3 regions of the Streptomyces chromofuscus genome follow, and region 3 is predicted to be linked to each of the others. Evidence: predicted binding sites of a transcription regulator. Region 3 holds the regulator's gene; each other region holds the start of a gene.
The links. The regulator HrcA, encoded in region 3, represses chaperone genes, less so after heat shock. The targets are predictions, from matches to a motif close to TTNGCACTCNGNNNNNCNGAGTGCNAA.

Region 1: groES (co-chaperone GroES) is a predicted target of HrcA. The motif match lies at 8,114-8,140, and genes of this name have one in related genera.
Region 2: groL (chaperonin GroEL) is a predicted target of HrcA. The motif match lies at 7,133-7,159, and genes of this name have one in related genera.

What each region holds. Positions count from the first base shown of each region.
Region 1 covers NZ_CP063374.1:4,789,228-4,799,484, forward strand. The annotation lists gene IPT68_RS21745 (ABC transporter substrate-binding protein) at 1-1,045, opposite strand, end outside; gene IPT68_RS21750 (LacI family DNA-binding transcriptional regulator) at 1,204-2,262, shown strand; partial or broken gene IPT68_RS21755 (cellulose binding domain-containing protein) at 2,307-2,498, shown strand; gene IPT68_RS21760 (LCP family protein) at 2,561-3,625, shown strand; partial or broken gene IPT68_RS21770 (RNA polymerase subunit sigma-24) at 3,926-4,285, shown strand; gene IPT68_RS21775 (Uma2 family endonuclease) at 4,425-5,048, shown strand; gene IPT68_RS21780 (THUMP-like domain-containing protein) at 5,055-6,218, opposite strand; gene IPT68_RS21785 (polysaccharide deacetylase family protein) at 6,309-7,229, shown strand; gene IPT68_RS21790 (polysaccharide deacetylase family protein) at 7,226-8,026, shown strand; gene groES (co-chaperone GroES) at 8,287-8,595, shown strand; gene groL (chaperonin GroEL) at 8,715-10,257, shown strand, end outside.
Region 2 covers NZ_CP063374.1:3,688,684-3,698,940, reverse strand. The annotation lists gene IPT68_RS16555 (extracellular solute-binding protein) at 1-624, shown strand, start outside; gene IPT68_RS16550 (DUF3263 domain-containing protein) at 660-893, shown strand; gene otsB (trehalose-phosphatase) at 1,000-1,860, shown strand; gene IPT68_RS16540 (alpha,alpha-trehalose-phosphate synthase (UDP-forming)) at 1,962-3,362, opposite strand; gene IPT68_RS16535 (glucosyl-3-phosphoglycerate synthase) at 3,436-4,380, opposite strand; SAM riboswitch class I at 4,552-4,707, shown strand; gene thrC (threonine synthase) at 4,726-6,015, shown strand; gene IPT68_RS16525 (MoaD/ThiS family protein) at 6,083-6,358, shown strand; gene IPT68_RS16520 (cold-shock protein) at 6,799-7,002, shown strand; gene groL (chaperonin GroEL) at 7,323-8,945, shown strand; gene IPT68_RS16510 (NADH:flavin oxidoreductase) at 9,192-10,257, shown strand, end outside.
Region 3 covers NZ_CP063374.1:2,722,839-2,733,095, forward strand. The annotation lists gene IPT68_RS12225 (S41 family peptidase) at 1-2,327, opposite strand, end outside; gene IPT68_RS12230 (hypothetical protein) at 2,389-2,802, opposite strand; gene IPT68_RS12235 (VOC family protein) at 3,003-3,395, opposite strand; gene IPT68_RS12240 (16S rRNA (uracil(1498)-N(3))-methyltransferase) at 3,416-4,156, opposite strand; gene IPT68_RS12245 (nitronate monooxygenase) at 4,153-5,226, opposite strand; gene dnaJ (molecular chaperone DnaJ) at 5,424-6,560, opposite strand; gene hrcA (heat-inducible transcriptional repressor HrcA) at 6,561-7,577, opposite strand; gene IPT68_RS12260 (MBL fold metallo-hydrolase) at 7,805-8,551, shown strand; gene IPT68_RS12265 (DUF3097 domain-containing protein) at 8,581-9,381, shown strand; gene IPT68_RS12270 (Uma2 family endonuclease) at 9,368-9,937, opposite strand; gene hemW (radical SAM family heme chaperone HemW) at 10,038-10,257, opposite strand, start outside.

The DNA of each region.
Region 1 (10,257 bases), 2.1 Mb from region 3:
GGGTGCGGGCGTTGACCGACCAGTAGTTGGTGGGGTTGCCGACGACGTTGCGCACGTCCCCGGTGCCGCTGTCGAACTCGGGGAACGCCGCCCACCCGAGGTGCTTCTTGGCGAAGTCCGGGAACTTGCCGAGCTGCGTGGAGTACTCCCAGGACCCCATCAGGTGCATGGCCGCCTTGCCCTGCGCGAAGACCGCCGGGGCGCCGCCGTTGACGTACGACACGGAGTTGAAGCCCTTGCCGAAGGCGCCGTCGTCCACGAGGTCGCGGACCGTCTCGGCCGCCTTGAGGACGGCCGGGTCGCCCCAGCCGGCGGAGTCGCCGTTCTGGATCCGGGCGAACACCTCGGGGCCGCCGATGCGGTCGACCAGGTACTCCAGCCACATCAGCTCCGGCCAGATGTCCGCGCCGCCCAGTGCGAAGGGGGTGATGCCGGCCTTCTTCAGCTTGGCGTTGGTGTCGAGGAGCTGGTCCCAGGTGGTGGGCGGCTGGAGCTTGTGCTCGGTGAAGACCGACTTGTTGTAGAAGAGGATCACCGGCTGCATGCCGCGCATCGGTATGCCGTACCGGCGTCCGCCGAGGGCGCCCGCGTCCAGCACCGAGGGCAGGAAGCCGTCCTTGAGGACCGGGTCGCCCTCGATGACGTCGGTCAGGTCGACCAGTTGCCCGGCCTCCTGGTAGGCCTTGATGGAGCCGCCGCCCCAGTTGAAGAAGACGTCCGGGGCGTTGGGCGAGCCCATCGCCGTGCGCAGCTTGGCCGGGTACTCGGAGCCCGGGACCTTCTCCAGCCTGACGGTGGCGCCCGTGCTCTTCGCCGCCTTGGAGGCGTTGAACCGCTCGACGGCCGCCTGCTGCACCTTCGCGGCGTCGTCGCCGTACACCAGGGCGGTGAGCGCGCCGCCCGCGCCGCCGGAGTCACCGCCGGAACCGCAGGCCGTCAGGCCCGTGGTGAGCGCGGTGGCGGCACCGGCGCCGAGCACCCAGCGCCTGCTGAACGTACGCCCGCCGTCGGGCGACGTGGTGGACCCCAGGGACCCAGACCCCATGACAGCACGCATCCTCTCGCGACTTTTCCTGCGCGGAATGTTTCGGTGGATCCGGTGGCTCGTGCACCGAATGTTTCGGTCCAAACTTCGAATGTTCCGGGAAGGTAGGACGCCGGAGGGGGTCCGTCAAGGGGTTGCGCAGAGATACGATCGCCGCCATGACTCCCCGGGAACGCGCTCAAACCCAGACGACACGGCGGTCCGCGCAGACCGCGACCCTCGCCGAGATCGCCCGCGAGGCCGGGGTCTCCGCGCCGACTGTTTCGAAGGTGCTGAACGGACGGGCCGACGTCTCCCCGGCCACCCGCACCCGCGTCGAGGAACTGCTGCGCACCCACGGCTACCGGCGGCGCCGCGCCGAGGCGACCCGCTCGCCCCTGATCGACCTGGTCTTCCACGAGATGGAGAGCGCCTGGGCGCTGGAGGTCATCCGGGGTGTGGAGAACGTGGCCCGGGAGGCCGGGCTGAGCGTCGTGCTCTCCGAGAGCGCGGGGCGGCTGACGCCCGGGCGGACCTGGGCCGACCAGGTCGCCGCCCGCCGCCCGCACGGCGTGATCCTGGTGCTGAGCGAGCTGGACCAGGCTCAGCGGGCGTTGCTGACCAGCCGCTCCGTGCCGTTCGTGGTGATGGACCCGGCGGGCGACCCGGGCACCGACGTGCCCTCCATCGGCGCCACCAACTGGCAGGGCGGCCTCGCCGCCACCCGGCACCTGGTCGAGCTGGGGCACACCCGTATCGGCGCGATCACCGGGCCGTCGCGGATGCTGTGCAGCCGGGCCCGGGTGGACGGCTACCGGGCGGCGCTGGAGACCGCCGGGCTGCCGGTCGACCCCTCGCTCATCGCGGCCGGCGACTTCCACCACGACGCCGGCTACCGGCTCGGCCTGCAGCTGCTGCGCCGCCCGGACCGGCCGACCGCCGTCTTCGCCGGCAACGACCTCCAGGCGCTCGGGCTGTACGAGGCGGCGCGCGAGCTGGGGCTGCGGGTGCCGGAGGACGTGAGCGTGGTCGGGTTCGACGACCTGCCGGTGGCGCGCTGGGTGGGGCCGCCGCTGACGACCGTGCGGCAGCCGCTGACGGAGATGGCGGAGGCGGCGGCCCGGCTGGTGCTGGAGCTGGGGCGCGGGGACGAGGCCGCCGCCGCGACGCGGGTCGAGCTGGCCACGAGCCTGGTGGTGCGCAGCAGTACTGCCGCGCCGAGGGTGGCCGGAAGCTGAGGGATGCACACCGAAACTTTCGGAGGCACCCGCACATGATCTCTGCGCACTGGACGTACGGCGCGGTCCGGCGCGTCACCCAGGACCGGCTCGCCCACCGCGCGCAGACCGGTGCAACGGTCAGCTGGTCCCACGCGTCGTACAACGGGACGGTCCCGGACGGCGGTTCGGTGATGTTCGGCTTCAACGGCTCCTGGAGCGGCGGCAATCCACTACTCACGGTGACGCTGGGCTGAGAAGTCTGAGATTTTCCCAAGAAAGCGGGCTTCGCAGTCCCCGCCCGAAATAATTCGGACTTATGTTCCTGTCTGTGACGGGACACATAACGGAGCACGACGGGGACGAGGACGAGGGCCGAAGAGGGCAGGGCCGGCGGCCGGGCGGGCTGCGGGCCGCCGGCCTCGCCCTCGCCGCCGTGCTGGCGCTGGGCGGCGCCGGGGCGGGCTGGATCTACTGGCAGCTGGACGACAACATCCACAGCGTCGACATCAACAGCGCCCTCGGCGACGACCGCCCGGCCAAGCCGACGCCCTCCGCCACCGCCTCGGCGCCGCCCAGCGAGGCGCTGAACATCCTGGTGCTGGGCTCGGACTCGCGCAGCGGCGCCGAGAACCAGGCCCTCGGCGGCGGCGAGAGCACCGGCGCCCGGTCCGACACGGCCATGGTGGTGCACCTCGACGCCGGGCGCACCGCGGCCACCGTGGTCAGCATCCCGCGCGACACCCTGGTCACCCGGCCTTCCTGCCCGCTGGAGTCGGAAGGCCGGTCGGCCGAGGCCCAGGGAGTGATGTTCAACAGCGCCTACTCGGTGGGCGGTCCGGTGTGCGCGGTGAAGACGGTCGAGTCGATGACCGGCGTCCGCATGGACCACTACGTCGAGATCGACTTCGCCGGATTCGCCCGGCTGGTGGACGCCCTCGGCGGGGTCACCGTCACCACCGAGGAGGACATCGACGACGAGGACAGCCACCTGACCCTGCCGGCCGGCACCCATCACCTCGACGGCGAACAGGCGCTGGGCCTCGCCCGTACCCGGCACGGCATCGGGGACGGCAGCGACCTGGGGCGCATAGGCCTCCAGCAACAGCTGGTGAAGGCGATCCTGGAGCGGATCGCGTCGACCAGCCTGCTGTCGGACCCGACCCGCCTGTACGAGGTCGCGGACGCGGTGACCGGGAGTCTGACGACCGACACCGGCCTCGACTCGCTGACGGAGCTGGTGGGGCTCGGGGAGAGCCTGCGCGACCTGCCGGCGGACGCCGTGGAGACGGTCACGATGCCGGTGGTCACGGCGCCCTCGGACCCCAACCGGGTGGTCGCCGACGAGCCGGAGGCGGGCGCGTTGTGGGAGCGGCTGCGGTAGGGCCGCAGGCGACAGGACGGCGCCAGGAAAGTTTTCCAGGAATTCTCGGCGGAGGTGTCGATCCGGGCGGGCGCCGTTCGACGCATGGGTGAAAGGCACCGACCACCCACTACCGAGGGAGCCACCATGCCCCGCTACCTGTCACTCGTGCGGATCGACGAGAAGAACGCCCCCGCCGAGGGCCCCAGCCCCGAGCTCATGCAGCGGATGGGCGAGCTGATCGAGGAGATGACCAAGGCCGGCGTGCTGCTCGACACCGCCGGGCTGACCCCCACCGATCAGGGTGTCCGCGTGCATGACGAGGGCGCCACCGCCGCCTGCCACGCCCGCGCGTACACGTACGAGAAGACCGACTGGGCGAGCATCGCGAGGCTGCACGGCCTGCTCGCGGCCCGCGCCCCGTCCCCGGTCGTCGAACTCAACCGCGCGGTGGCCACTCGCCATGGCCGAAGGCCCGGCTGCGGCCCTGGACGTCGTCGACGCCCTGTCCGCCGTACCCGCCCTGCGCGACTACCACCGGCTGCCGAGCGTCCGCGGCGACCTGCTCGCCCGCCTCGGCCGCCCGACGGAGGCCCGCGCGGAATCACACGCGCGGCGTTCCTGGCCCGCAACGAACGCGAGCGGGAACTGCTGGAGGCTCGGGCACGGGAATGTGGCTGACCCGATCGGGGCACGATCACTCATTCGGTTGATCGTCACCGGTTACGGACCGTCAGGAGCCGCGCTCTCGTAGCGTCGCGGTGTCGCTTGTGCCGTAATGGCGCCCGCGCCCACACTTGTTAGGAGGAGGTGCTTCACGATGACCGCTCTCGCAGAAGAGGTGGCTCCGGTGGTGGCAGACCAGCCGGTGTCCGATCTGGACGAGGTCCTGTGGCAGGCGTGGAAGGCCATGGATCTCCCCGAGGGCTACCGCGCCGAGATCATCGAGGGGGCCATCGAGGTGTCGCCTACCGGTCGCCGTCGTCATACCGTGCTGATTGGCCGACTCCGTAGGGCGCTGGACGCGCATCTCGCGAGCAGCGGTTACGCAGCGCACCATGACGGCAACGTCATCCACCGCCACAAGTCCTGGATCCCCCACCTCTTCGTAGCCCCCCTCGACCTCGACGAGATCCCCGATGAGGAAGGCCTCGGCGTGGACGCCGCCGGCGTCGAGATGGTCGTCGAGGTCACTTCACCCGGACACCGCAACCTCCAGCGCGACAGGGTCCGCAAGCGCCGTGAATACGCCCGGGCGGGCATCCCCCTGTACGTGATCGTCGACGACTTCGATGACGACGGAGCCGTTGTCGTTCTGACCTCCCCCGACCCGAAGAAGGCCAAGTACACCGACGAGCACCGCGTTCCCTACGGCACGGACGCGGTGATCCCCGAAGGTCCGGCCAAGGGCTTCGCGATCGGCAAGGCGATCACCGCGTCCTGACCTCCGTCAGCCCGACGGGTGGCCGATCAGCATCGTCGGCGCGCCCGCCACCCGCGTCAGGAACACCGTCGCGGAGTGCGGCCCCTGCGGCTTCACCTTCCTGCGCAGCTCCTCCGGCTCCACCGCCGACCCCCGCTTCTTCACGGTCAGGATTCCCACCTCCCGCTCCCGCAACAGGGCCTTCAGCCTCTTGACGTTGAAGGGGAGCCGATCCGTGATCTCGTAGGCGGTGGCGTACGGCGTCGGGCGCAGTTCGTCGGCCGTGACGTACGCGATCGTCTCGTCGATCAGCCCGCCGCCCACCTCTGCGGCCACCTCGGCGACCAGGTGGGCGCGGATGACGGCCCCGTCCGGCTCGTACAGGAAGCGGCCGACGGGACGCACGGCGGGATTCGGCAGGCCGCGGGAGCGGAGGGTGCGCGGGCCGGGCAGGAGGGTGGCGCGCACCAGGCCGGGCTCGGTGCCGAACCACAGCACCGCCTCCTTCACGTCCCCGCCGTCCGAGATCCACTCCGCCTCGGCGGCGCCCGGCACGGCCTCGTGCGGGATGCCGGGGGCGACCTTGAGGGCGGCGTGCGGGGCGGTCTCGGCCACCCGTACGGCCCAGGAGAGCGGCGGCGAGTAGGCCTCCGGGTCGAAGATGCGGCCCCGGCCGCCCCGGCGCGCCGGGTCCACGAAAACCGCGTCGTACGCCGACACGTCCACCTCCGTGACGTCCGCCTCGCGCACCTCGATCAGCCCGTCCAGCCCCAGGGCCTCGGCGTTCGCCCGCGCGGCGGCCGCCGTCAGCGGGTCGCGGTCCACGGCGAGGACGCGGATCCCTGCGCGGGCGAGGGCGATCGCGTCCCCGCCGATGCCGCAGCACAGGTCCGCCACGGACGTCACGCCCAGCTCGCCGAACCGCCGGGCGCGGTACGCGGCCACGCTCGCCCGCGTCGACTGCTCGACGCCGTTGGGGGTGAAGTACATCCGTTCCGCGTCCGCCGCCCCGAACTTGGCCACCGCCCGTTGCCGCAGCCGCGCCTGGCCGAGCGCCGCCGACACCAGCTCGGCCGGGTGGTCGCGGCGCAGCCGGGTGGCGACGGCGAGTTCCTGCGCGGGGTCCGTGCCGCGCACCTCGTCGAGGAGGGCCCGGCCTTCGGGGGTGAGGAGAGGGGCGAGGTCGTTCACCGGGTCATTGTCGGCCAGTCGGTGGACGGTGTGCTTCCGGCGGCGGTGTCGGCGGGGGTTCGGGGACGGGGCCTGGGAGGATCCGGCCCCATGCGAGCAGTAGTACAAAATGACAAAAATAGGTCTTGGTGGCGCCGGAGGGGTACGACCGTCAGGGCCTCGGTTGCCGTCCTGACCGCCGCCGCCCTCGCCTCGGGCTGCGCGCGGGCCGACGACGAAGCGCCCCCGCCCCTCAAGGCGCCCCCGGCCCGCGCGCTGGACGGCTACGCCGCCAAACTCCGCGCCGACCATGCCGCCCTGGTCGCCGCCGCGAAACGCTGGGGGCTGCAGAGGACCCCGCTCAGGCCGCCGCCCCCGCCCGCGAAGAAGCCGGCGATCACCACCCGGGCCGGCTTCGAGGTGGACCGACACGAGGAGCAGGGCCTCCCGCCGGTCTTCACCACCGTCCCCACCCGCCAGAAGGTCGTCTTCCTGACGATCGACGACGGCGCGGAGAAGGACCCGGCGTTCCTGCGGATGATGACCGACCTGCGCATCCCGTACACCGCGTTCCTCAGCGACTACCTGGTGAGCGAGAACTACGGCTACTTCCGCCGGATGCAGGCCGGGGGAGTGGGTCTGAACAACCACACGCTCAACCACCCGTACCTGCCCGACCTGTCCTACACCGAGCAGAAGCACGAGATCTGCGGCATGCAGGACGTCGTCGAAAGGCGCTACGGCAAACGCCCGCTGCTGTTCCGCCCGCCCTACGGCAACTACAACTCCGACACGCTGCGCGCCGCCCGGGACTGCGGCATCGAGTACGTGCCGCTGTGGAACGAGGAGGTCTTCGTCGACCGCTGGGACTACCGGGAGTGGGACCGCGACATCCACCCCGGCGACATCGTCCTCAGCCACTTCCGGGGCGAGGACGACTGGGACGGCCGGATGCCCGACATGATCCGCGTCTTCCTCGACAAGGTCACGGCCAAGGGGTACGCGGTGGCCCGCCTGGAGGACTACCTGTGACTCGGCGTGTGCGGGTGGCTCGGGCCGCGGTGCTCCTGGCCCTGCTCTCCGGCTGCGCCCTGCCCGACGTCCCGACCGAGCGGTCCGGCGCCGAGGCGGGGGCGCCACCCGGCTCGGCCGCCTCGCACCTCCCGCCCCACCGCCGGTGGGGCCTGCCCTCGCCGCTGCCTGCGGCCCCCTCGCCCAGGCGCCACGTGTCACGCCCGGCGGACGGGCTCCCACCGGTCCTGGACCACGTCCCGACGCCCCACGATGTGGTCTTCCTCACCTACGACGACGGCGCCGAGAAGGACCCGCGGTTCGTCGACATGGTCCGGGAGCTGCGGCTCCCGGTCAGCATGTTCCTCACCGACAGCGTCGCCGGGCCCGGGTACGGCCACTTCGCGCGCCTGCGCTCGGTCGGCGCGAGCGTGCAGAACCACACCCTCGACCACGCGGCCCTGCGCGGGCTGCCGTACACCGGCCAGCGCGCCGAGATCTGCGGGCAGCAGGACAAGCTCCGCGCCCGGTTCGGCGTCCGCCCGCACCTGTTCCGCCCGCCCTACGGCACGTACGACACGACGACCCGCCGGGCGGCCGGGGACTGCGGCATCGCGGCGATCGTGCTCTGGCGGGCCACGATGCACGCCGACGACCTCACCTTCACGAAAGGCCCCGCCCGCCTCCGCCCGGGCGACATCGTCTCGGTCCCCTCCACGGAGACCCCGAGCCCGATGCTCCGCGAACGCACCACCCGGCTGCTGAGGCGCGTACAGGAGGCGGGCCTGACGGTGGGGCGCCTGGAGGACTATCTCTGAGGGGCGGCGCACATCCGGCCCGTCCGGCACGTGCCCTGCCCGGACGGCGTCAGAAGACGGCTCCGGACGCCGACGCGCCGCGGGCAATTGGCACTCCGCTTGACCGAGTGCTAATCGCGGTCATAGTCTCGGCTCTGGCACTCCCCACTGGAGAGTGCCAAACACGCGACGGGCAGGTCCGGCACCCGCGACGACGGATCCACCTGGTCGCCACCTCAGACAGTTAACCCCGTGAGATCTCCGAAGGGGGAGGTCGGATCGTGACGACCGCCAGCTCCAAGGTTGCCATCAAGCCGCTCGAGGACCGCATCGTGGTCCAGCCGCTGGACGCCGAGCAGACCACGGCCTCTGGCCTGGTCATTCCGGACACCGCCAAGGAGAAGCCCCAGGAGGGCGTCGTCCTGGCCGTGGGCCCGGGCCGCTTCGAGGACGGCAACCGCCTTCCGCTCGACGTCAAGGTCGGCGACGTCGTTCTGTACAGCAAGTACGGCGGCACCGAGGTGAAGTACAACAACGAGGAGTACCTCGTCCTCTCGGCTCGCGACGTGCTCGCGATCATCGAGAAGTAGTTCACCCCCAGCACACCGCTTTTTCGAGCTGCGCCCCTGGCCCCCGCGACCGATAACGAAGCCGGGCGCCCGGGGCGCAGTCTCTTTACCGCAGACTTTCCGAGAGGGCTCCCGCTGCCATGGCGAAGATCCTGAAGTTCGACGAGGACGCCCGTCGCGCCCTCGAGCGCGGCGTCAACAAGCTCGCCGACACGGTCAAGGTGACGATCGGCCCCAAGGGCCGCAACGTCGTCATCGACAAGAAGTTCGGCGCCCCCACCATCACCAACGACGGCGTCACCATCGCCCGCGAGGTCGAGGTCGAGGACCCGTACGAGAACCTCGGCGCCCAGCTGGTCAAGGAGGTGGCGACCAAGACCAACGACATCGCGGGTGACGGTACGACCACCGCGACCGTGCTGGCCCAGGCGCTGGTCCGCGAGGGCCTGAAGAACGTCGCCGCCGGCGCTTCCCCGGCCGCCCTGAAGAAGGGCATCGACGCCGCCGTCGCCGCGGTCTCCGAGGACCTGCTCGCCTCGGCCCGGCCGATCGACGAGAAGTCCGACATCGCCGCCGTCGCCGCGCTGTCCGCCCAGGACCAGCAGGTCGGCGAGCTCATCGCCGAGGCGATGGACAAGGTCGGCAAGGACGGTGTCATCACCGTCGAGGAGTCCAACACCTTCGGTCTGGAGCTGGACTTCACCGAGGGCATGGCCTTCGACAAGGGCTACCTGTCGCCGTACTTCGTGACGGACCAGGAGCGCATGGAGGCCGTCCTCGACGAGCCGTACATCCTCATCCACCAGGGCAAGATCTCCGCCATCGCGGACCTCCTGCCGCTGCTGGAGAAGATCATCCAGGCCAACTCCTCCAAGCCGCTGCTGATCATCGCCGAGGACGTCGAGGGCGAGGCCCTCTCCACCCTCGTCGTGAACAAGATCCGCGGCACCTTCAACGCCACCGCGGTGAAGGCCCCCGGCTTCGGCGACCGCCGCAAGGCGATGCTCCAGGACATGGCGGTCCTCACCGGCGCCACGGTCATCTCCGAGGAGGTCGGCCTCAAGCTCGACCAGGTCGGTCTGGACGTGCTCGGCTCCGCCCGCCGCGTCACCGTCGCCAAGGACGACACCACCATCGTCGACGGTGCCGGCAAGTCCGCGGACGTGCAGGGCCGCGTGGCGCAGATCAAGGCCGAGATCGAGAACACCGACTCCGACTGGGACCGCGAGAAGCTCCAGGAGCGCCTCGCGAAGCTGGCCGGCGGCGTGTGCGTGATCAAGGTCGGCGCCGCCACCGAGGTGGAGCTGAAGGAGAAGAAGCACCGTCTGGAGGACGCCATCTCCGCGACCCGCGCCGCGGTCGAGGAGGGCATCGTCTCCGGTGGGGGCTCCGCGCTCGTCCACGCCGTCAAGGTCCTCGAGGGCAACCTCGACAAGACCGGCGACGAGGCCACCGGTGTCTCCGTGGTCCGCAAGGCCGCCGTCGAGCCGCTGCGCTGGATCGCCGAGAACGCCGGCCTCGAGGGCTACGTCATCGTCTCCAAGGTCGCCGAGCTGGAGAAGGGCAGCGGCTACAACGCCGCCACCGGTGAGTACGGCGACCTGATCAAGTCCGGCGTCATCGACCCGGTCAAGGTCACCCGCTCCGCCCTGGAGAACGCCGCCTCCATCGCCTCCCTGCTGC
Region 2 (10,257 bases), 970 kb from region 3:
GTCGGCACGTACACGATCGACTCCGCGGAGAACATCGCGACCTTCAGCTGGCTGCGCGACGAACTGGTCGGCAAGGAGCTCACCGGGCCCGTCGCGCCCGGAAAGCTCGACCGGGCCGACGCCTTCGCCGCGTTCGCCCAGGGCGAGGTCGGCATGCTCAACGGGCATCCGTCGCTGATGAAGACGGCCCAGCGGCACGGCGTGGAGTTCGGCATGGTGCCGATGCCGGGCGTGGACGGCGAGGCCAAGGCCACCGTGGGCGTCGCCGACTGGATGCTCGCCTTCAAGCAGAACGGCCACAAGGACCAGGTCGGCGACTTCCTCGACTTCGTCTACAGCGAGAAGAACGTCCTCGACTTCTCCCGCCGGTACGACCTGCTGCCGGTCACCAACTCCGCCTCCGAGGTGATGGGCGCGGCCTCGCAGGACCAGGACCTCAAGCCCTTCCTGGACGAACTCGCCCTCGCCGAGCTCTACCCCGTCGGCAAGACCTCCTGGGCGGCGGTCAGCGCCGACGTCAAGAAGCGCATCGGCTCCGCCGTGGAACCGGGTGGCAGCCCGTCGGCGATCCTGAGCCAACTGCAGTCGACGGCCACGACGGCGGACAGCTCGGCGGCGGGATAGGGCCGCTGTCGGTGGCGGCGGCTACCGTGCGGGGCATGGACCAGGAGCAGCTCGCCCGACGGGAACAGGACATCCTCGCCCTGGAGCGCCGTGGCTTCCCGGGCCCCGGCGCCAAGGAGCGTGCGATACGCGAGGAGCTGGGCCTGGCCCCGGTCCGCTACTACCAGCTGCTCAACGCCCTGCTCGACGACCCGCGGGCGCTGGCGCACGACCCGGTGACGGTGAACCGTCTGCGGCGGATACGGGAGCGGCGCCGGGCGGAACGCTAGGGCCCGTCCGCCCACGCCCGTCCGCCCTCGCCGGACGACGCGGGGAATCGCCGGACCGGCCCCGGGCCCGGTCCGGCGCGCGGCCCCGGATCGATAAGGTCGCCGTATGGGCAGCCACGAGACCGAAACCGGCAATACTCTCCCGACGCCCGCCACCCCCGCCGGGCGGGCCGGGCTCGACGCGCTCCTCGCACGGCCCGGCAAGGCGGTGATCGCGCTCGACTTCGACGGGACGCTCGCCCCGATCGTGCCCGACCCGGAGCAGGCCCGCGCGCACCCGGACGCCGTACCGGCGCTCGCGGTGCTCGCCCCGAAGGTGGCCGCCGTCGCGGTGATCACCGGCCGGCCGGCCGACGTCGCCGTACGCCACGGCGGCTTCGCGGGCGTCGACGGCCTGGAGCACCTCGTCGTCCTCGGCCACTACGGCGCCGAACGCTGGGACGCCGTCAGCGGCGAGGTGAGCGCCCCGGCGCCGCACCCCGGGGTCGCGGCCGTGCGTGAGGAACTGCCCGGCCTGCTCGACCGGGTCGGCGCGGGACCCGGCACGTGGATCGAGGACAAGAGCCGCGCGATCGCCGTCCACACCCGCCGTGCCGCCGACCCGCAGGCCGCGTTCGACGCCCTGCGCGCACCCCTCTTCGACCTCGCCGCCCGGCACGGCCTGATCGTCGAGCCCGGACGGATGGTGCTGGAACTGCGCCCGCCGGGCATGGACAAGGGCGTCGCGCTCCTGCAGTACGTCGGGGAACTCGGCGCCGAGTCCGTCCTCTACGCCGGCGACGACCTCGGCGACCTCCCCGCGTACGCGGCGGTCGGCGAGCTCCGCTCCGCCGGCACCCCCGGCCTGCTGGTGTGCAGCGGCAGCGACGAGGTGACCGAGCTGCGCGAGCAGGCGGACCTGGTGGTCGACGGCCCCAAGGGGGTCGTGGCCCTGCTGGCGGGCCTCGCGGCGCACCTGAAGGACTGACGGCCCACGACACGCGGCGGCCCCGGCCGCTCGTACGGCGCGCCCACAAGCCCGGCTGCCCACCCAGGACGTTCAGCCGGCGCCCCGCTCGCGCGGGCCGTTCAGCCGGTGGGGTGTTCGCGCAAGGCGTTCAGTTGGTCGAGGAACCACTGGGTCGGCGGGAGCGCGGTGGCCGCCGCGGCCAGGCGCTTCGTCCGCTCGGCGCGTTCCCCGGCCCGCATGGTGAGCGCCTCGTGCAGGGCGTCGGCCGTGCCGGTGATGTCGTACGGATTCACCTCGATCGCGTCCTCGCGCAGCTCCTCGTACGCCCCCGCCTCGCGGGACAGCACCAGCGCGCACCCCTCGTCGGACACGACCGGCACCTCCTTGGCGACCAGGTTCATGCCGTCCCGGATCGGGTTCACCAGTGCCACGTCCGCGAGCCGGTAGGCGGCCAGGGAGCGGGCGAAGTCGTCCTTCACGTGGAGGACGACCGGCGTCCAGCCCGGGGTGCCGTACCGCTCGTTGATCTCGTCCGCCAGCCGCCGCACCTCGGCCGTGTAGTCGCGGTACACGGCGAGGTCCTGCCGCGAGGGGTAGGCGAAGGCGACGTGCACGACCCGCTCGCGCCACTCGGGGCGGTCGTCGAGGAGCTGCCGGTACGCCAGCAGCCCGCGCACGATGTTCTTCGACAGTTCGGTGCGGTCGACGCGGACGATCGCCCTGCGGCCCTCGCCGATCTCCGCCCGCAGCGCCGTCATCCGCTCCTCGACGTCGGCCTCGCGCGACCGTTTGCGCAGGAAGTCGGCGTCGGCACCGAGGCCGTGCACGCCCACCCGCGTGTCCCCGAGCCCTCCGGCGAACGCCTCGCAGCACGCCGTGAAGGCGTCCGCCCAGCGGTGGGTGAGGAAGCCCAGCCGGTCCGCGCCCAGCATGCCCCGCAGCAACTGTCCGGCGACGTCGTCCGGAAGCATCCGGAAGTACTCCGGCGGCGCCCACGGCGTGTGCGAGAAGTGGGAGATCCGCACGTCCGGCCGCAGCTCGCGGAGCATCCCCGGCACCAGCGTCAGGTGGTAGTCCTGCACCAGCACCGCCGCCCCCTCGGCCGCCTCCTGGGCCAGCGCCTCGGCGAACGCCCGGTTGTACGCCTCGTACGACGCCCACTGCCGCCGGAAATCGGCGTCGAAGACCGGCTCCAGCGGCGTCTGGTACAGCATGTGGTGCACGAACCACAGCACGGAGTTCGCGATGCCGTTGTAGGCGTCGGCGTGCACGTCCGCCGGGATGTCCAGCATGCGCACCCCGGACTCACCGACCCCGCGCCGCACCGCCTCGCGGTCGCCGTCGCCGAGGGCGGAGCACACCCACAGCGCGCCGGCGTCCGGACCGATCGCGGAGAGGCCGGAGACCAGCCCGCCGCCGCCGCGTTTGGCGTGCAGCGAGCCGTCCTCGCGCACCTCGTACGAAACCGGGCCCCGGTTGGAGGCGACCAGTACCTGTGCAGGACCGTGCGTCGAAGCCATACGCCTCAACCTAGCCCTCTCCGTAACCGCTCAAACGTACGGTTCGAGCCCGGCGGGTGACCGTATACAACGGTCAGGCCACTTTCCGGGCCGCGTACTCCGCGATCTCCACCATCGGCGGCCGTTCCTCCGTGTCCACCGAGTAGGTGCGCGGCTCGAACCCCTCCTCCACCCGCTCGAACTGGGTGAGGCAGGGGCGGACGAGGTGGCCGCGGGCCAGACGCAGCTGGGCCGTGCGGTAGATCGCCGCCGCCATCCGGCCCAACGCCTGCCCGTCCTGGTGCCGGTGCTTGCGCACCCCGACGTCCACCTGCGCGAGGGCGTCGAGGCCGACCAGGTGCAGGGCGTCCACCAGCATGCCCAGCTCCACGCCGTACCCGACGGGGAACGGCAGCTGCTCCAGCAGCGAGCGCCGCGCCGCGTACTCGCCGCCGAGCGGCTGGACGAAGCCGGCCAGCTGCGGCCAGTGCAGGTTCAGCAGCGGGCGGGCCATCAGCTCGGTCACCCGGCCGCCCTGCCCGGCCGCGCCGCCCAGGGGACGGTCGTACATCCCCTTGACGAGGTCGACGTCCGGGTCGGTGAGCAGCGGGCCGACGATGCCCGTGACGAAGTCCGAGGAGAACTCCCTCAGGTCCGCGTCGATGAAGCAGACGATGTCGCCGCGCGTGACCAGCAGGGAGCGCCACAGCACCTCGCCCTTGCCGGGGACGGCCGGGATGCGCGGGAGTATCGCGTCGCGGTGCACCACCCGGGCGCCTGCCGCGGCGGCCACCTCGGCGGTGCGGTCGGTGGACCCGGAGTCGACCACGACGAGCTCGTCGACCAGCGGGACCTGCTCGACGAGGTCGCGCCGGATCGCGGCGACGATGTCGCCGACGGTCTCCTCCTCGTCGAGTGCGGGCAGCACGACACTGACCGACTGGCCGGTGGCGCGCTTCGCGGCCAGGATCTTGTGCAGCGGGCGATCGGTCAGCGACCAGGAGCGGGTGGTCAGCCAGCGCTCGACTTCTTCCAGCACGGTCTGCTGCTCCTTCGCGTTCTCTCGGCGAACGGACGTGTTCTGTGATCCATCTCGCGGTTCGGACGACTATCTCAACTGTCCTGGCCTTCGGTTACAGTCTTGAACAACGCTGGTGACCATCGCATGTCGGGGGTCGTCGGCGTCGATCGGCGCTCAACAACCACATACAGCTCATCCAGAGGGGCAGAGGGAAACGGCCCGTTGAAGCCCCGGCAACCCTCCAGTCGGTTCTCGTAGATCATTCTTGATCGCTCCGCGAGGCTCCCGGCTAGGGAAGGTGCCAAATCCGTCTCACGGCGAGATGCGTCGTGAGGAAGATGAGGAGAAAGGGCCTCGCCTCACATGGCTGTGCAGACTGTCGAAAGCAGCACCAGCAATCCCACCGTCGATCTCGGTCCCGCCGCGGCGCTGTCCTGTCGCGAGTGCGGCCATCGCGTCCCGCTCGGCCCGGTCTTCGCGTGCGAGGAGTGTTTCGGCCCGCTGGAGATCGCCTACGACTTCTCCGCGTACGGCGCCGAGGAACTGCGAAAGCGCATCGAAGCGGGACCCGCGAACATCTGGCGGTACGCGCCGCTGCTGCCCGTCCCGGCGGACGTGGCCGGCAAGCCGAACCTGAACCCCGGCTGGACCAAGCTCGTGAAGGCCGACAACCTGGCGCGCGAGCTCGGCGTCGAGACCGGCAAGCTCTTCGTCAAGGACGACTCGGGCAACCCGACGCACTCCTTCAAGGACCGCGTGGTCGCCCAGGCCCTGGAGGCCGCCCGCGCGTTCGGCTTCACCACGCTCTCCTGCTCCTCCACCGGCAACCTGGCCGGCGCCGTCGGCGCCGCCGCGGCCCGGGCCGGCTTCCGTTCCTGCGTGTTCATCCCGCACGACCTGGAGCAGGGCAAGGTCGTCATGGCCGCGGTCTACGGCGGCGAACTCGTGGGCATCGAGGGCAACTACGACGACGTGAACCGCTTCTGCTCCGAGCTGATCGGCGACCCGGCCGGCGAGGGCTGGGGTTTCGTCAACGTCAACCTGCGGCCGTACTACGCGGAGGGTTCCAAGACCCTGGCGTACGAGATCTGCGAGCAGCTCGGCTGGCGGCTGCCCGACCAGATCGTGGTGCCGATCGCCTCCGGCTCGCAGCTCACCAAGATCGACAAGGGTCTGCAGGAGCTGATCGAGCTCGGGCTGGTCGAGGACAAGCCGTACAAGATCTTCGGCGCGCAGGCGGAGGGCTGCTCCCCGGTGTCGACCGCGTTCAAGGCGGGCAACGACGTCGTGCGGCCGCAGAAGCCGAACACCATCGCCAAGTCGCTGGCCATCGGCAACCCGGCCGACGGGCCGTACGTGCTGGACGTCGCCCGGCGGACCGGCGGCGCGGTGGAGGATGTGACGGACGAGCAGGTCGTGGACGCGATCAAGCTGCTGGCGCGGACCGAGGGGATCTTCGCGGAGACCGCGGGCGGGGTGACCGTCGGGGTCACGCGCAAGCTGATCGAGAACGGCGTGCTGGATCCGTCGCTGACGACCGTCGTGCTGAACACCGGCGACGGTCTGAAGACGCTGGACGCGGTGGCGGGTACGGGGCTCACCGCGACCATTCGGCCCAGCCTCGAGTCGTTCCGTGAGGCCGGGCTCGTCTGAGGCCTCGCCCACCGTCGTCGTCAGTTCCCCGCGCCCCTGAGCAACTCGTCCGACCGGAGGTTCCCACGTGAGCGTCACCGTCCGCATCCCCACCATCCTGCGCACCTACACGGGTGGTCGGGCCGAGGTCACCGCCGAGGGGGCCACCCTCGGCGAGGTCATCCAGGACCTGGAGAAGAACCACACGGGTATCGCCGCCCGGGTCCTGGACGACCAGGGCAAGCTGCGCCGGTTCGTCAACGTCTACGTCAACGACGACGACGTCCGTTTCGAGCAGGGGCTGGAGACGGCCACTCCGGACGGTGTCGGAGTTTCGATCATTCCGGCGGTGGCGGGCGGCTGAACCGCTGACGCCTTACCGTGAGTAACGCCGGTTACTCGATGTTCGTCGAATTGCCCCCTCCGTGAGAGAAGCGGAGGGGGCAATTCAGTGTGGTTGAGCGCGGTAGAGTTGGGGAACCCGGCACAGCTCGACATGCCGGACGCATATGAGTTCCGGCTCCGGTGCGATGAGAAGTAGCCAAAGTTTGTGGCTCTTTTGCGTCTTTCACTCCTTTTATGGAGCCCGACTTGCCCTGAATCCGGGTGAATTCTCCGTAAATTACCGACCATCGGTGCCCAGATTTCTCGTCCGATTGACCTGTTGCAGACGGCAGTTGGACAGATACATTCAGCCGCGGTCGACGCGTTCCGGCGCACGCCCCCCGGTGAATGGGGGGCGAGGTCTGACCCGGATCCGCGAAGTGTGGATCTGTGCAAGGGCCAGTAATAGGGGAGTTAGGCATGGCTCAGGGCACCGTCAAGTGGTTCAACGCGGAGAAGGGGTACGGCTTCATCGCGGTCGACGGTGGTGCGGACGTCTTCGTCCACTACAGCGCGATCCAGATGGACGGCTACCGGACCCTCGAAGAGGGCCAGCGGGTCGAGTTCGAGATCTCGCAGGGCCAGAAGGGTCCGCAGGCCGACATGGTTCGCGTCACCGCTTAAGCGCGCGACCACCGCATGTGACGTTTCTGTTCGAAGGGCCCGCACCTCACCGGGGGTGCGGGCCCTTCGGCGTGTCGGCCGCCCGCGGCGTCCGCGGGCGGCGCAGCACCCGGCCGGATCCCGGGAGGCGCTTGCACTCGGCAGGGGCGAGTGCTAATCATTGGCGTTAGCACTCTGAAGGTGAGAGTGACAAAAGAAGGACCGGGTCGGTGAGGCCGCAGGCCGGGTGGGGCAAGGAACCACGAGGCAGGCGAGCCGTCCGTCGCGGGCGCGGGCGCGGTCCGAAGGAATCACCCCCAGTCCTGGAGGGACCACTTCACATGGCCAAGATCATCGCGTTCGACGAGGAGGCGCGGCGCGGCCTCGAGCGCGGCATGAACCAGCTCGCGGACGCCGTGAAGGTGACGCTCGGCCCCAAGGGCCGCAACGTCGTCCTCGAGAAGAAGTGGGGCGCCCCCACGATCACCAACGATGGTGTCTCCATCGCCAAGGAGATCGAGCTCGAGGACCCGTACGAGAAGATCGGCGCCGAGCTGGTCAAGGAAGTCGCCAAGAAGACGGACGACGTCGCCGGCGACGGTACGACCACCGCCACCGTTCTCGCCCAGGCGCTGGTCCGTGAGGGCCTGCGCAACGTGGCCGCCGGTGCCAACCCGATGGCCCTCAAGCGCGGTATCGAGAAGGCCGTCGAGGCCGTCTCCGGCGCGCTGCTCGACCAGGCCAAGGAGGTCGAGACCAAGGAGCAGATCGCCTCCACGGCCTCCATCTCCGCCGCCGACACCCAGATCGGCGAGCTCATCGCCGAGGCGATGGACAAGGTCGGCAAGGAAGGCGTCATCACCGTCGAGGAGTCCCAGACCTTCGGTCTGGAGCTGGAGCTCACCGAGGGTATGCGCTTCGACAAGGGCTACATCTCGGCGTACTTCGCCACCGACATGGAGCGCATGGAGGCGTCGCTCGAGGACCCCTACATCCTCATCGCCAACTCCAAGATCTCCAACGTCAAGGACCTGCTCCCGCTCCTGGAGAAGGTCATGCAGTCGGGCAAGCCGCTGCTGATCATCGCCGAGGACGTCGAGGGCGAGGCCCTGTCGACCCTGGTCGTCAACAAGATCCGCGGCACCTTCAAGTCCGTCGCCGTCAAGGCCCCGGGCTTCGGTGACCGCCGCAAGGCCATGCTCGGCGACATCGCCATCCTCACGGGCGGCGAGGTCATCTCCGAGGAGGTCGGCCTCAAGCTGGAGAACGCGACCCTGGACCTCCTGGGCCGCGCCCGCAAGGTCGTCATCACCAAGGACGAGACCACCATCGTCGACGGTGCCGGCTCGGCCGACCAGGTCGCGGGCCGCGTCAACCAGATCCGCGCCGAGATCGAGAACAGCGACTCGGACTACGACCGCGAGAAGCTCCAGGAGCGTCTGGCGAAGCTGGCCGGCGGCGTGGCCGTCATCAAGGCCGGTGCCGCCACCGAGGTCGAGCTCAAGGAGCGCAAGCACCGCATCGAGGACGCCGTTCGCAACGCGAAGGCGGCCGTCGAGGAGGGCATCGTCGCCGGTGGTGGCGTGGCCCTGCTCCAGGCCTCCCAGGTGTTCGAGAAGCTGGAGCTCGAGGGCGACGAGGCCACCGGTGCCGCCGCTGTGAAGCTGGCCCTGGAGGCCCCGCTGAAGCAGATCGCCGTCAACGCCGGCCTCGAGGGCGGCGTCGTGGTGGAGAAGGTGCGCAACCTGACCCCGGGCCACGGCCTGAACGCCGCGACCGGCGAGTACGTCGACCTGGTCAAGGAAGGCATCATCGACCCGGCGAAGGTGACCCGCTCTGCCCTGCAGAACGCCGCCTCCATCGCCGCGCTCTTCCTCACCACCGAGGCCGTCATCGCCGACAAGCCGGAGAAGGCCGCGGCCCCGGCCGGCGGCGGCATGCCGGGCGGTGACATGGACTTCTGATCCTTTCGAGGATCGGACCCGTCCGTCGGTACCGAGGGCGGCACTCCCTGGAGACAGGGGGTGCCGCCCTCGGGCGTTTCGTGATGTGGATCACACCCGGACGGGGGAGGCGGCGTGGAATGACGCCCGGTGGCCGGTGGTTGTCGCGGAGGCATGCTCAATGCATGCGCATTAATCGCACACGCATGCACCTTGTGGGTGAAGCGCGTGCGTCCCCACGTCAACCGGCACCCGAGGAGCCCCCACGTGACCGTCACCGCCTCCCCCGACGTCTCCCGAGCGGCCCAGGTCCTGTCCCGCCCGTTCACCGTGGGCGGGCTCACCGTCCCCAACCGGATCGTGATGGCGCCGATGACCCGCCAGTTCTCCCCGGGCGGTGTGCCCGGCGCGGACGTGGCGTCGTACTACGCCCGGCGCGCCGGCGCGGGCGTCGGTCTGATCGTCACCGAGGGCACCTACGTGGGTCACGAGTCGGCCGGTGAGAGCGACCGCGTTCCGCGCTTCCACGGCGAGGAGCAGCTGGCCGGGTGGGCGAAGGTCGCCGAGGCGGTGCACGCGGCGGGCGGGAGGATCGTGCCGCAGCTGTGGCACATCGGCATGGTGCGCCGGCAGGGCAAGCCGCCGTACCCCGAGGCGCCGGCGGTCGGTCCGTCCGGGCTGCGGCTGGACGGCACCGAGGGCACCGGCAGGGCCATGACCAGCCAGGATCTGGACGACGTCGTCGCGGCGTTCGCCGACGCGGCGGCGGCGGCCGAGCGGATCGGCTTCGACGGGGTGGAGCTGCACGGCGCCCACGGCTACCTCATCGACCAGTTCCTGTGGGCCGGCACCAACCGCCGTACCGACGCCTACGGCGGTGACCCGGTGGCCCGCACCAGGTTCGCGGCGGAGATCGTGGCCGCCGTGCGCGCGTCGGTCTCGCCGGAGTTCCCGGTGATCCTGCGCTACTCGCAGTGGAAGCAGGACGCCTACGACGCGAGGCTCGCCGAGACCCCGGAGGAGCTGGAGGCGGTCCTGGCCCCGCTCGCGGCGGCCGGCGTCGACGCCTTCCACGCCTCCACGCGCCGCTACTGGGTGCCGGAGTTCGAGGGCTCGGACCTCAACCTCGCGGGCTGGACCAGGAAGCTCACCGGCAAGGCCGCCATCACGGTCGGCTCGGTCGGTCTGGACGGGGAGTTCCTGAAGGCGTTCCAGGGGGAGGGTGCCGGGGTGGGCAGCCTCGACAACCTGGTGGAGCGGCTGGAGCGCGACGAGTTCGACCTGGTGGCCGTGGGACGGGCGCTGTTGCAGGACCCGCGGTGGGCGGCGAAGG
Region 3 (10,257 bases):
GAGGGCAGGATGCGGTCGATGCGCCAACTGCCGTCCGGATGCCGGGAGATGTCCGCGCCGAGCAGTCCCTGCCGGGCTCCGTTGCCGCCCGCGCCACGCGGGACCACGTAGGCGTGCGAGGTGCCCAGCTCGCCCTGCACCTCCCACAGCAGGTCCACCAGGTCGTCGTGGGTGGCGACCCGGTCCAGGACGGGCCGGTAGCGGTCGAGGACGCCGTCCCAGTCGACGCCGCTCATGTCCGGCCGCCAGAAGTGGTCGCGCATGATGCGGCCGGTCTCGTCGTACATCTGCCGCCACTCGGCGGCCGGGTCGACGGTCTGGCGTACCCGGGTGAGGTCGACGGTGACGTTGGTGTCGCTGTCCTCGTCGCCCGAGGCGCGCCGGTCGCTCGGTACGACCTTCAGCCGGCCGTCGGTCCACAGCAGCACCCGCTTGCCGTCGCCGCTGACCTCGAAGTGGTCGGCGTCGGCCGCGAGGTGCTCCAGACGCTGCTGGGCGAGGTCGTAGCGCTCCAGCTCGGTCTTGGGGTCGGGGTCGTCCGGGGTGGCCCGGGAGGAGCCGAGGACGCCCTGGACGGGGTGGCGCAGCCACAGCACGCCGTCCTTCGCGGCGCGCAGGTTGGAGTAGCGCCCGGCCTCCACGGGGAACGGCACGATCCGGTCGGCGAGCCCTTCCAGGTCGATCCGCGTGGTCGGCGTGCCCTCGCTGTCGGGCGTCTCGTCCTTGTCCGGCGTCTCGAAGGGACGGCCGTGCCGCTGCGGACCGAACGGGGACGGGGTGGTCGCGGACAGCGTGATCAGGTGCGGCCGGTCGCCCACCACGAACGCCAGGTCGAAGACGTGCTCGTCGTAGACCGGGTCGAAGGAGCGGTTGGACAGGAACGCCAGGTGCTTGCCGTCGGCGGTGAAGGCGGGGGCGTAGTCCTGGAAACGCAGCGGCGTCGCCTCGGTGACCGACAGGTCGGTGGTGTTGGCGAGCTTCAGCTGGCACAGCGGGCGCGGGCCCGGGTGGGACCAGGCGATCCAGGCGGAGTCGGGCGAGAAGACCAGCCCGCGCACGTCGCCGTTCTCGCTGCGGTCGACCTCGCGCACCTCGCCGGTCTCCCGCTCGACGAGCAGCAGCCGTCCGTCGTGCGCGGCGACCGCGGCCCGGCTGCCGTCGGGAGCCATGGCGAGCCCGAGGACCCGGCCGAGCCGGCCCGCGGCGAGCCGGCGCGGGATCGAGCCCGGCGTCAGCCCGGTGGCGGGCGCGAACTCCAGGGCGTCCTCGCCCTCGGCGTCCGTCACCCACACCACCCATTCCTCGCCCTCGGCGCGGAAGGTGCGCGGCAGCCGGGCCCGGACGCCGGGTTCGGCGGCCAGCGCGCGGGCGGGGCCGGAGCGGTGGGTCACCCAGTGCACCCCGCCGCGCACGGCGACCGCGCTGCCGCGCGCGGTGTGGTCGGGGGACGCCGACCCGAACCAGCGGGAGGCGTTCACCGGGTACGGCTGACGGTCGGTGCGCTGCCCGCCGAGCCGGACGTCGAGGCGGCGCGGCTCGGCGCCGTCGAGGTCGTCCAGCAGCCACAGCTCACCGGCACTGCAGTACACGACCCGGGTGCCGTCGCTCGCCGCGTGCCGGGCGTAGAAGCCGTCGAGCGGCGTGTGCCGCCGCAGGTCCGAGCCGTCGGCGAGGGAGGAGTACAGAGCGCCCGTGCCCTCGTGGTCGGACAGGAACGCGATACGGTCGCCGGCCCAGGCCGGGTACTCGACGTTGCCGTCCAGCTCCTCGTGCAGCCGTACGAACTCGCCGTCGCCGTCCCGGTCGATCCACAGCTTGCCCGCCGTACCGCCCCGGTACCGCTTCCAGGCGGCGGCCTCCCGGCCCATCGGCGCGGACAGCAGCACGGTGTGCGGGCCGTGGGCGACCCCGCCGACCGGGCCGTACGGCAGCCGGGTCGGGGGTCCGCCGTCGAGCGGCACGGCGTGCGCCCAGGTGCGGCGGAGGGTGGCCTGGCCGTGGGTGGTGAGGGCGAGCACCTGCCCGTCGGGGGTCCAGCCGCGCACCCGGGTCGTCCAACTGCCCCAGTGGGTCAGGCGTCTGGCGGGACCGCCGTCGACGGGCGCGACGTGCACCTCGGGCGCGCCGTCACGGGTTGAGGTCCAGGCGACGGTGGTGCCGTCGGGCGAGATACGCGGCTGGGTCACCGGCACGTTGTCGGCGCTGACCCGCCAGGCCCGCCCACCGTCGAGCGGCGCGAGCCAGACGTCGTCCTCGGCGGTGAAGGTCACCAACTCGCCCTGGACATGCGGAAACCGGAGATACGCGGGCACTGCGGACTGGGTCACCAGGTCACCCTACGCAGGCGCGGGGCCCGCGCACAGGGGTTTGGATCACTTGCCCCACCTGCTATTTGCCCTCGGGCCAGCACGTGGGAGCGCTGCGGCAGTACACGGTCCTGGTGACGGTCACCGTGGTGGTGGGGCCACCTCCGGGCGGGGTGCCGACGGGCGGGGCGGAGGTGGCGTCGCAGTCGCCCAGTCCGCTGACCCGGAACCACTGCTTGCCGTCGATCCGCGCGGTGAGGTCGCCGCGCACGCAGGCGCCGCCGACCGCGCGGGTCACCCTGCCGGTGACGGTGATCTCCCTGCCGTCGGAGGTCTGCCCCTCGCAGTCGACGTCCGCGACGGTGCCGGCGCTCGCGGACGGTGCCGGCCCGCCGCGGTCGCCGTAGTGGGCGGTGCAGCTGAGCCACTGCACATCCGCCTCGCGCCGCTCGAGTTCCCGGGTCACCAGCTCGTCCGTCGTGTAGGCCACGGTCATGGAACTCAGGGCACCCGGCTCACACGCCACCAGCCCGCCCGCACCGGCCACCACGACCACCGCCACCCCGGCCGCCCGCCGCATGCGAGGACGGCTCCCGACCCACCGCGATACCCCCATGAACGGCAGCCTGCCACCACCCCGGCCACCGCGGTAGGGCGCATACGGCCACCCGGTACGCCGGCGGGAGGCCGTCGCCGTCAGATGTTGAGGAGTTGCCACTCCTGGAGTTCCACCAGGTTGCCCTCCGGGTCCTTGAGGTGGGCGGTGCGCATGCGGTCCGTCGTGGGGGCCGGGCCGTGCAGGAGGGTCGCGCCGCGGGCCGTGATGCGCTCGCAGTAGGTGTCGAGGTCGTCGACGCGCAGGACCACCAGCGAACGGTGGCCCGTCGCGGTGTCGTTCACCTCGCCGATCAGGTCCGCCATCATCGCGCGGTCCTGCAGCGCGATGCCCGCCGAGCCCGTCGCGGGGCTGAACCTCTCGTACGGTCCCTCGGTCGCACCCGACTGCGGCTTCAGGCCGAGGACATCGGCGTAGAAGCGGTAGCAGGCGGCGAAGTCGCTGACCAGGAGCCTGACTTGGGCGAGTTCCATGACGTCCTCCCGCGCGGGGATCAGGACCAGCGTCCGGTACGGCCGAGCAGCAGCGCCGCCGCCGCGGTACCGGCCGTCGAGGTGCGCAGCACGGTCGGCCCGAGCCGGTAGGCACGCGCCCCGGCCTGCGCGAAGAGCGACAACTCCTCCGGGGAGACGCCTCCTTCGGGTCCGACGACCAGCACGATCTCGCCCTCGGTGGGCAGTTCGGCGGCGGCCAGCGGTTCCTCACCGCTCTCGTGCAGTACGGCGGCGAAGCCGGCCCCGGCGAGCAGCGCGGCGACCTGCTTGCCCGTCGCCGCGTCCGCGACCTCGGGGAAGCGCACCCGGCGGGACTGCTTGCCGGCCTCGCGGGCGGTGGCCCGCCACTTGGCCAGGGACTTCGCTCCGCGGTCGCCCTTCCACTGGGTGATGCAGCGGGCGGCCTGCCAGGGCACGATCGCGTCGACCCCGACCTCGGTCATGGTCTCCACGGCCAGCTCGCCCCGGTCCCCCTTGGGCAGGGCCTGGACGACCGTGATGCGAGGTTCGGGCACCGGTTCCTCGGACACCGAGTCCATGTGGACGATCAGCCGGTCCTTGCCCTCGGTGTCCACGACCACGCACTCCGCCCAGCGCCCGGCCCCGTCGGTGAGGACCACGTCCTCGCCGGGCCGCAGCCGCTTCACGGAGACCGCGTGCCGGCCCTCGGGCCCGTCGAGGACGTACCGTCCGCCGTCGCCCGCGCGGAAGTGCTCGACGACGAAGACCGGAGCGGTCATCCGGCGCTCCCGGAGGACAACGCCGTCGTGGCCGCGGTGAGCTCGGCCGCCAGCACCTGCACCAGCTCCCCGGCGGGCAGCTCACGCGCCATCCCGTGGCCCTGGCCGGCCCACAGCGCCATGCCCTGCGCGTCGCCCGCCCGCGCCGCGGCCTTGCGGATCGGGGAGGTGAGGTGGTGGACCTCGGGGTAGGCGGCGGGGGCGTACGGGCCGTGCTCGCGCAGGAAGCGGTTGACCAGGCCGCGGGCCGGGCGGCCGGAGAAGGCGCGGGTGAGTGCCGTACGGACGAACAGCGGGTTGGTCAGCGCCTGCTTGTGCACGGCGCTCGCGCCGGACTCGGGGGTGGGCAGGAACGCCGTGCCGAGCTGCGCGGCGCTCGCGCCGGCCGCCAGGACGGCGGCGATCTGGCTGCCGCGCATGATGCCGCCGGCGGCGACGAGCGGCAGGCCGACCGCCTCGCGGATCTGGCCGATCAGGGAGAGCAGGCCGATGGCGGAGCCGTCGTTCTCGGGGATGTCCCGGTGCGTGCCCTGGTGGCCGCCGGCCTCGGCACCCTGCACGATCACGGCGTCGGCGCCGGCCTGCTCGACGGCCCGGGCCTCGTCGGGCGTGGTGGCGGTGACGAGGGTGAGGGTGCCGACGCGGCGGAGGGAGTCCAGGACCTCACGGCTGGGCACGCCGAAGTGGAAGGAGACCACCGGCACCGGGTTGTCCAGCAGCACCGCGAGCTTGGTGTCGTAACCGTCGTCCCGGCCGCTGTCGGGGTCGCCGAGCTCGGTCTCGTACCAGGCGGCCTCTCCGGCCAGCTGATGGGCGTAGACGTCGACGGCGGCGGGCTCCGCGACGTCGGGCTGCGGCATGAACAGGTTCACGCCGAAGGGGCGGGCGGTCAGCCCCCGCACCTGCTTGATCTCCTGGTACATGCCGTCGGCCGTCTTGTAACCGGCCGCGAGGAATCCGAGCCCGCCGGCCTCGGACACGGCCGCGGCGAGCCGCGGCACGGAGACGCCGCCCGCCATGGGGGCCTGCACGATCGGAAGCGGAAAGAGATCGGTCAGTGCGGAGGACATGACGGCATGTTGTCACGTCCTCCGAACAAGTCCGAATCCGGGCTGCCGTCCGGCATATGCCGACGGCACCCCGTCGAACGCGTTCTTCGGCCGCGGGAAACAGCCCCCGCTGCCCGGCTGACGGTGCCTGCCCGGGGACACCCGCCGGTCCCCCGGCCGCGTCTCGGCGCAGCCTCGGCACCATCCGTCAGCAGCCGTCAGCGCCCGTTGAACGCGTCCTTCAGCCGCGAGAACAGCCCCTGCTGCCCGGGCTGGAACTGTCCCTGAGGTCGTTCCTCGCCGCGGAGCTTGGCCAGCTCCCGCAGGAGTCGTTCCTGCTCCACGTCCAGCTTGGTCGGGGTCTGGACCTCGACGTGGACGACGAGGTCGCCGCGGCCGCCGCCGCGCAGGTGCGTGACGCCCCGGCCGTGCAGCGGGATCGACTGGCCGGACTGGGTGCCGGGCCGGATGTCGACCTCCTCCAGGCCGTCCAGGGTCTCCAGCGGCACCTTCGTGCCGAGGGCCGCCGCCGTCATCGGGATCGTGACCGTGCAGTGCAGGTCGTCGCCGCGCCGCTGGAAGGTCGAGTGCGGCAGCTCGTGGATCTCGACGTAGAGGTCGCCGGCCGGACCGCCACCGGGCCCGACCTCGCCCTCACCGGCGAGCTGGATGCGCGTGCCGTTGTCGACACCGGCCGGAATCTTCACCGTCAGCGTGCGCCGGGAACGCACCCGGCCGTCGCCCGCGCACTCCGGGCACGGGTTCGGCACGACGGTGCCGAAGCCCTGGCACTGCGGGCAGGGGCGCGAGGTCATGACCTGGCCCAGGAAGGACCGAGTGACCTGCGACACCTCACCGCGCCCGCGGCACATGTCGCACGTCTGCGCCGAGGTCCCCGGCGCCGCTCCCTCGCCGCTGCACGTGGAGCAGACGATGGCCGTGTCGACCTGGATGTCCTTCGTCGTGCCGAAGGCCGCCTCGTCCAGCTCGACCTCGATACGGATCATCGCGTCCTGGCCCCGGCGGGTGCGCGAGCGCGGCCCGCGCTGCGACGCCGTGCCGAAGAACGCGTCCATGATGTCCGAGAAGTTCCCGAAGCCACCCGCGCCGAAGCCGCCCGCGGCGCCCGCGCCGGCCTGCGACAGCGGGTCGCCGCCGAGGTCGTAGACCTGCTTCTTCTGCGGGTCCGACAGCACCTCGTAAGCGGCGTTGATCTCCTTGAACCGCTCCTGCGTCTTCGGATCGGGATTGACGTCCGGGTGCAGCTCGCGTGCGAGCCGCCGGAAGGCCTTCTTGATCTCTTCCTGCGACGCGTCGCGGCGCACGCCGAGAACGGCGTAGTAGTCCGTGGCCACTTACGACTCCGCCAGGATCTGTCCGACGTACCGTGCCACTGCGCGTACCGCTCCCATCGTTCCCGGGTAATCCATGCGGGTCGGTCCGACCACGCCGAGCTTGGCGACTGCCTCGCCGCCCGAACCGTAGCCGACCGACACCACCGACGTGGAGTTGAGTCCCTCATGGGCGTTCTCGTGCCCGATGCGCACGGTCATGCCCGAATCCTTCGCCTCGCCCAGGAGCTTGAGGAGCACGACCTGCTCCTCGAGCGCCTCCAGGACGGGGCGGATGGTGAGGGGGAAGTCATGTCCGAAGCGGGTCAGATTGGCGGTGCCGCCGATCATCAGCCGCTCCTCGGTCTGTTCGACGAGCGTCTCCAGGAGGGTGGAGAGCACCGTCTGGACCGTGCCGCGGTCCTCCAGCTCGAAGGCTTCCGGCAGATCCTGCACCAACTGTGGCACGTCCGCGAAACGGCGGCCCGCGACCCGGCTGTTCAGCCGCGCCCGCAGATCCGCCAGCGACGCCTCGCCGAACGGCGCCGGGCAGTCGACCATCCGCTGCTCGACCCGCCCGGTGTCGGTGATCAGCACCAGCATCACGCGCGCCGGCGCCAGCGAGAGCAACTCCACGTGCCGCACGGTGGACCGGGTCAGTGACGGGTACTGCACGACGGCGACCTGCCGCGTCAGCTGCGCGAGGAGCCGCACGGTGCGGGCCACCACGTCGTCCAGGTCGACGGCGCCATCGAGGAAGTTCTGGATCGCGCGCCGCTCCGGCGCGGTCAGCGGCTTGACCTCGGCGAGCTTGTCGACGAAGAGCCGGTAGCCCTTGTCGGTGGGGATGCGCCCGGCGCTGGTGTGCGGCTGGGCGATGTATCCCTCGTCCTCCAGGGCGGCCATGTCGTTGCGCACGGTCGCCGGGGAGACGCCGAGGCCGTGCCGCTCGGTGAGCGCCTTGGAACCGACCGGCTCCTCGGTGCCGACGTAGTCCTGGACGATCGCGCGCAGTACCTGCAGCCTTCGTTCACTGAGCATCCGCGCACACCTCCAGCACGTCGTCCCCTTGGCGCTTCCCCCTGGCACTCGACGCAGGCGAGTGCCAGCCTTACCGGCCCAGTGTACGGCCGCCGGGTACGCCTCCGGCAAGGCCGGTCCCCGGAGGTCGTGCCGGGTGGGGGCGTACCGCACGCCCTGTCGCCGCGATCAAGCCGTTCGCGCGGCCGGGCAGGCGCGAACACGGCGACAGGGCCTAGCGTCGCGGTATGAGCGTGACTTGGGAAGAGGTGGGCTGGGAGCGGCTCGCGGACGGCGTCGGGCGCTGCCGGCTGCCCGGCTGGGACTGCACGGTGGGGCTGGTGGTCGGCCGGGGCGCGGCGCTGCTGATCGACGCGGGGTCGAGCCTCGCGGAGGGGGCGGCGCTGCGGGCGCGGGCGGAGGCGCTGGCCGGTCACCGTGTGACCCATCTCGCGTTGACCCACCCCCACTTCGACCACGTGCTGGGCGCGGCGGCGTTCGCCGGGGTCGAGGTGTTCGGCGCGGTCGGCATCGACTCCGTGCTCGGCGGCCGGCGCGGACGTGAGGAACTCCGCGCGGACGCCGTCCACCACGGTCTGGACGCTGCGGCGGCGCAGGAGGCGGCCGACACGCTGGTCCCGCCCCGCCATCACGTCTGCGGCGAGTGGACCCTCGACCTGGGCCCCGGCCGGCAGGTGCTGCTGGCGAACGTGGGCCCGGCGCACACCGCGTACGACCTGGTGGTGCTGGTCCCCGGGGAGCGTCCGGGCGAGCCGGAGGTGGTCTTCTGCGGCGATCTGGTCGAGGAGTCGGGGGAGCCGCAGGCGGGTCCCGACGCCGTGGCGTCGCACTGGCCCGCCGCCCTCGACCGGCTGCTCGACCTGGGGGGTGAGGACGCACTGTACGTGCCCGGTCACGGAGCGGTGGTGGACGCGGCGTTCGTGCGGCGCCAGCGCGACGCCCTCGCCGTCCGGTTCGGCGTGTCGCACGGATGACGCAAGGGCCTGTCCATATCGTCATGCGAATGCGCCAGTACTCTCCGGATCTGACCCCTCCGTGGAAGAAGCCCCGGCCCGTCCCGGAGGTCGCCGCGGAGCCCGGCCTGGTCGTCGAGGAGCCCGGCACCGGTTTCTGCGGCGCGGTGATCCGCTGCGAGGCGGGCACGGTGACCCTGGAGGACCGGTTCGGCAAGCAGCGGGTGTTCCCGCTGGAGCCACGGGGCTTCCTGCTGGAGGGCCGGGTGGTGACGCTCGTGCGGCCGTCCTCCGGTCCGGTGCGTCCGACCCGTACCGCCTCCGGCTCGGTCGCCGTCCCCGGCGCCCGTGCCCGGGTGGCCCGCGCCGGCCGCATCTACGTCGAGGGCCGGCACGACGCCGAGCTCGTGGAGAAGGTCTGGGGCGACGACCTGCGCGTCGAGGGCGTGGTCGTGGAGTACCTGGAGGGTGTCGACGACCTCCCGGCGATCGTGGAGTCCTTCGCGCCGGGCCCGGACGCGCGGCTGGGCGTCCTGGTGGACCACCTGGTGCCGGGCACGAAGGAGTGGCGCATCGCGGAGTCGGTGACCAGCGAGCACGCCCTGGTGGTGGGCCACCCGTACATCGACATCTGGGAGGCGGTGAAGCCGGCGTCGCTGGGCATCGCGGCGTGGCCCCGCGTACCACGCGGGCAGGACTGGAAGACGGGGGTGTGCCGGGCTCTGGGGTGGCCGGAGAACACCGGCGCGGCCTGGCAGGCGATCCTGTCGCGGGTGCGCTCCTACAAGGACCTGGAACCCGAGCTGCTCGGCCGCGTGGAGGAACTGATCGACTTCGTCACGGCGCCTTGAGCGATGGAAGAGTGCCGAACCGGCTCGTGTCCAGGTCGACGCCGATGATCGGCAGGTGCACTCGGTCCCCGAACTTGCGTGTGCGGTTGCTCTGGTAGTCCGCCGACAACCCGGTCCCCGTCGGCTCCGTCAGCACCAGGCACCTCGCTTCGAAGGGGTCGATGATCAGGTAGACCGGCACGCCACCGGCGGCGTAGATCGACCGCTTCTCCACGTAGTCCCGATGCACGCTGGTTCGGGAAACGACCTCGACCAGCATGGTCACCGCCGGTGCGGGCACCAGCCGTCCGGGGCTGTCGTCGGCGCCCGCCTCCATGACCACCAGATCGGGCTGGGGCTCGCTCTCCTCGCGCGGAAAGGCCACGTCCTGGGTCTGAAGCCGTTCCCAGCGATCCGAGGGAATCTGGTCCTGCACGAACTGCACGATGCGGTTGTGGACCTTGTCGGGTCCGGCCATCATCACGATTTCCCCCCGGATGAGCTCGGCCTTGAAGCCCTCGGGAACGACAAGGTTCTCGAACGCCTCATGCACCCGGCGATCATCCACAGCGGTCATCTCCGTGGCCCTCCGCATCCGCCGCGCACTGTCGGCGGCAGCCTACGAACCAGGTTAGGGACCGAACCCGCGTTCCGCACCGATTCACCCGCCGGAGTGATCAGTCCACGAGGTCCCGCACCACGGCGTCCGCCAGCAGTCGCCCGCGCAGGGTGAGGGCCGCACGGCCCTGTTCGTACGGGCCCTGCTGGAGCAGGCCCTCGGACAGGGCCCGGCGCGCGGCCCGCAGACCGTCCGCGCGCAACAGGCTCAGCGGCACGCCGTCGCGCAGCCGCAGCTCCAGCAGGACGCGCTCCACGCGGCGGTCCTCGTCCGAGAGC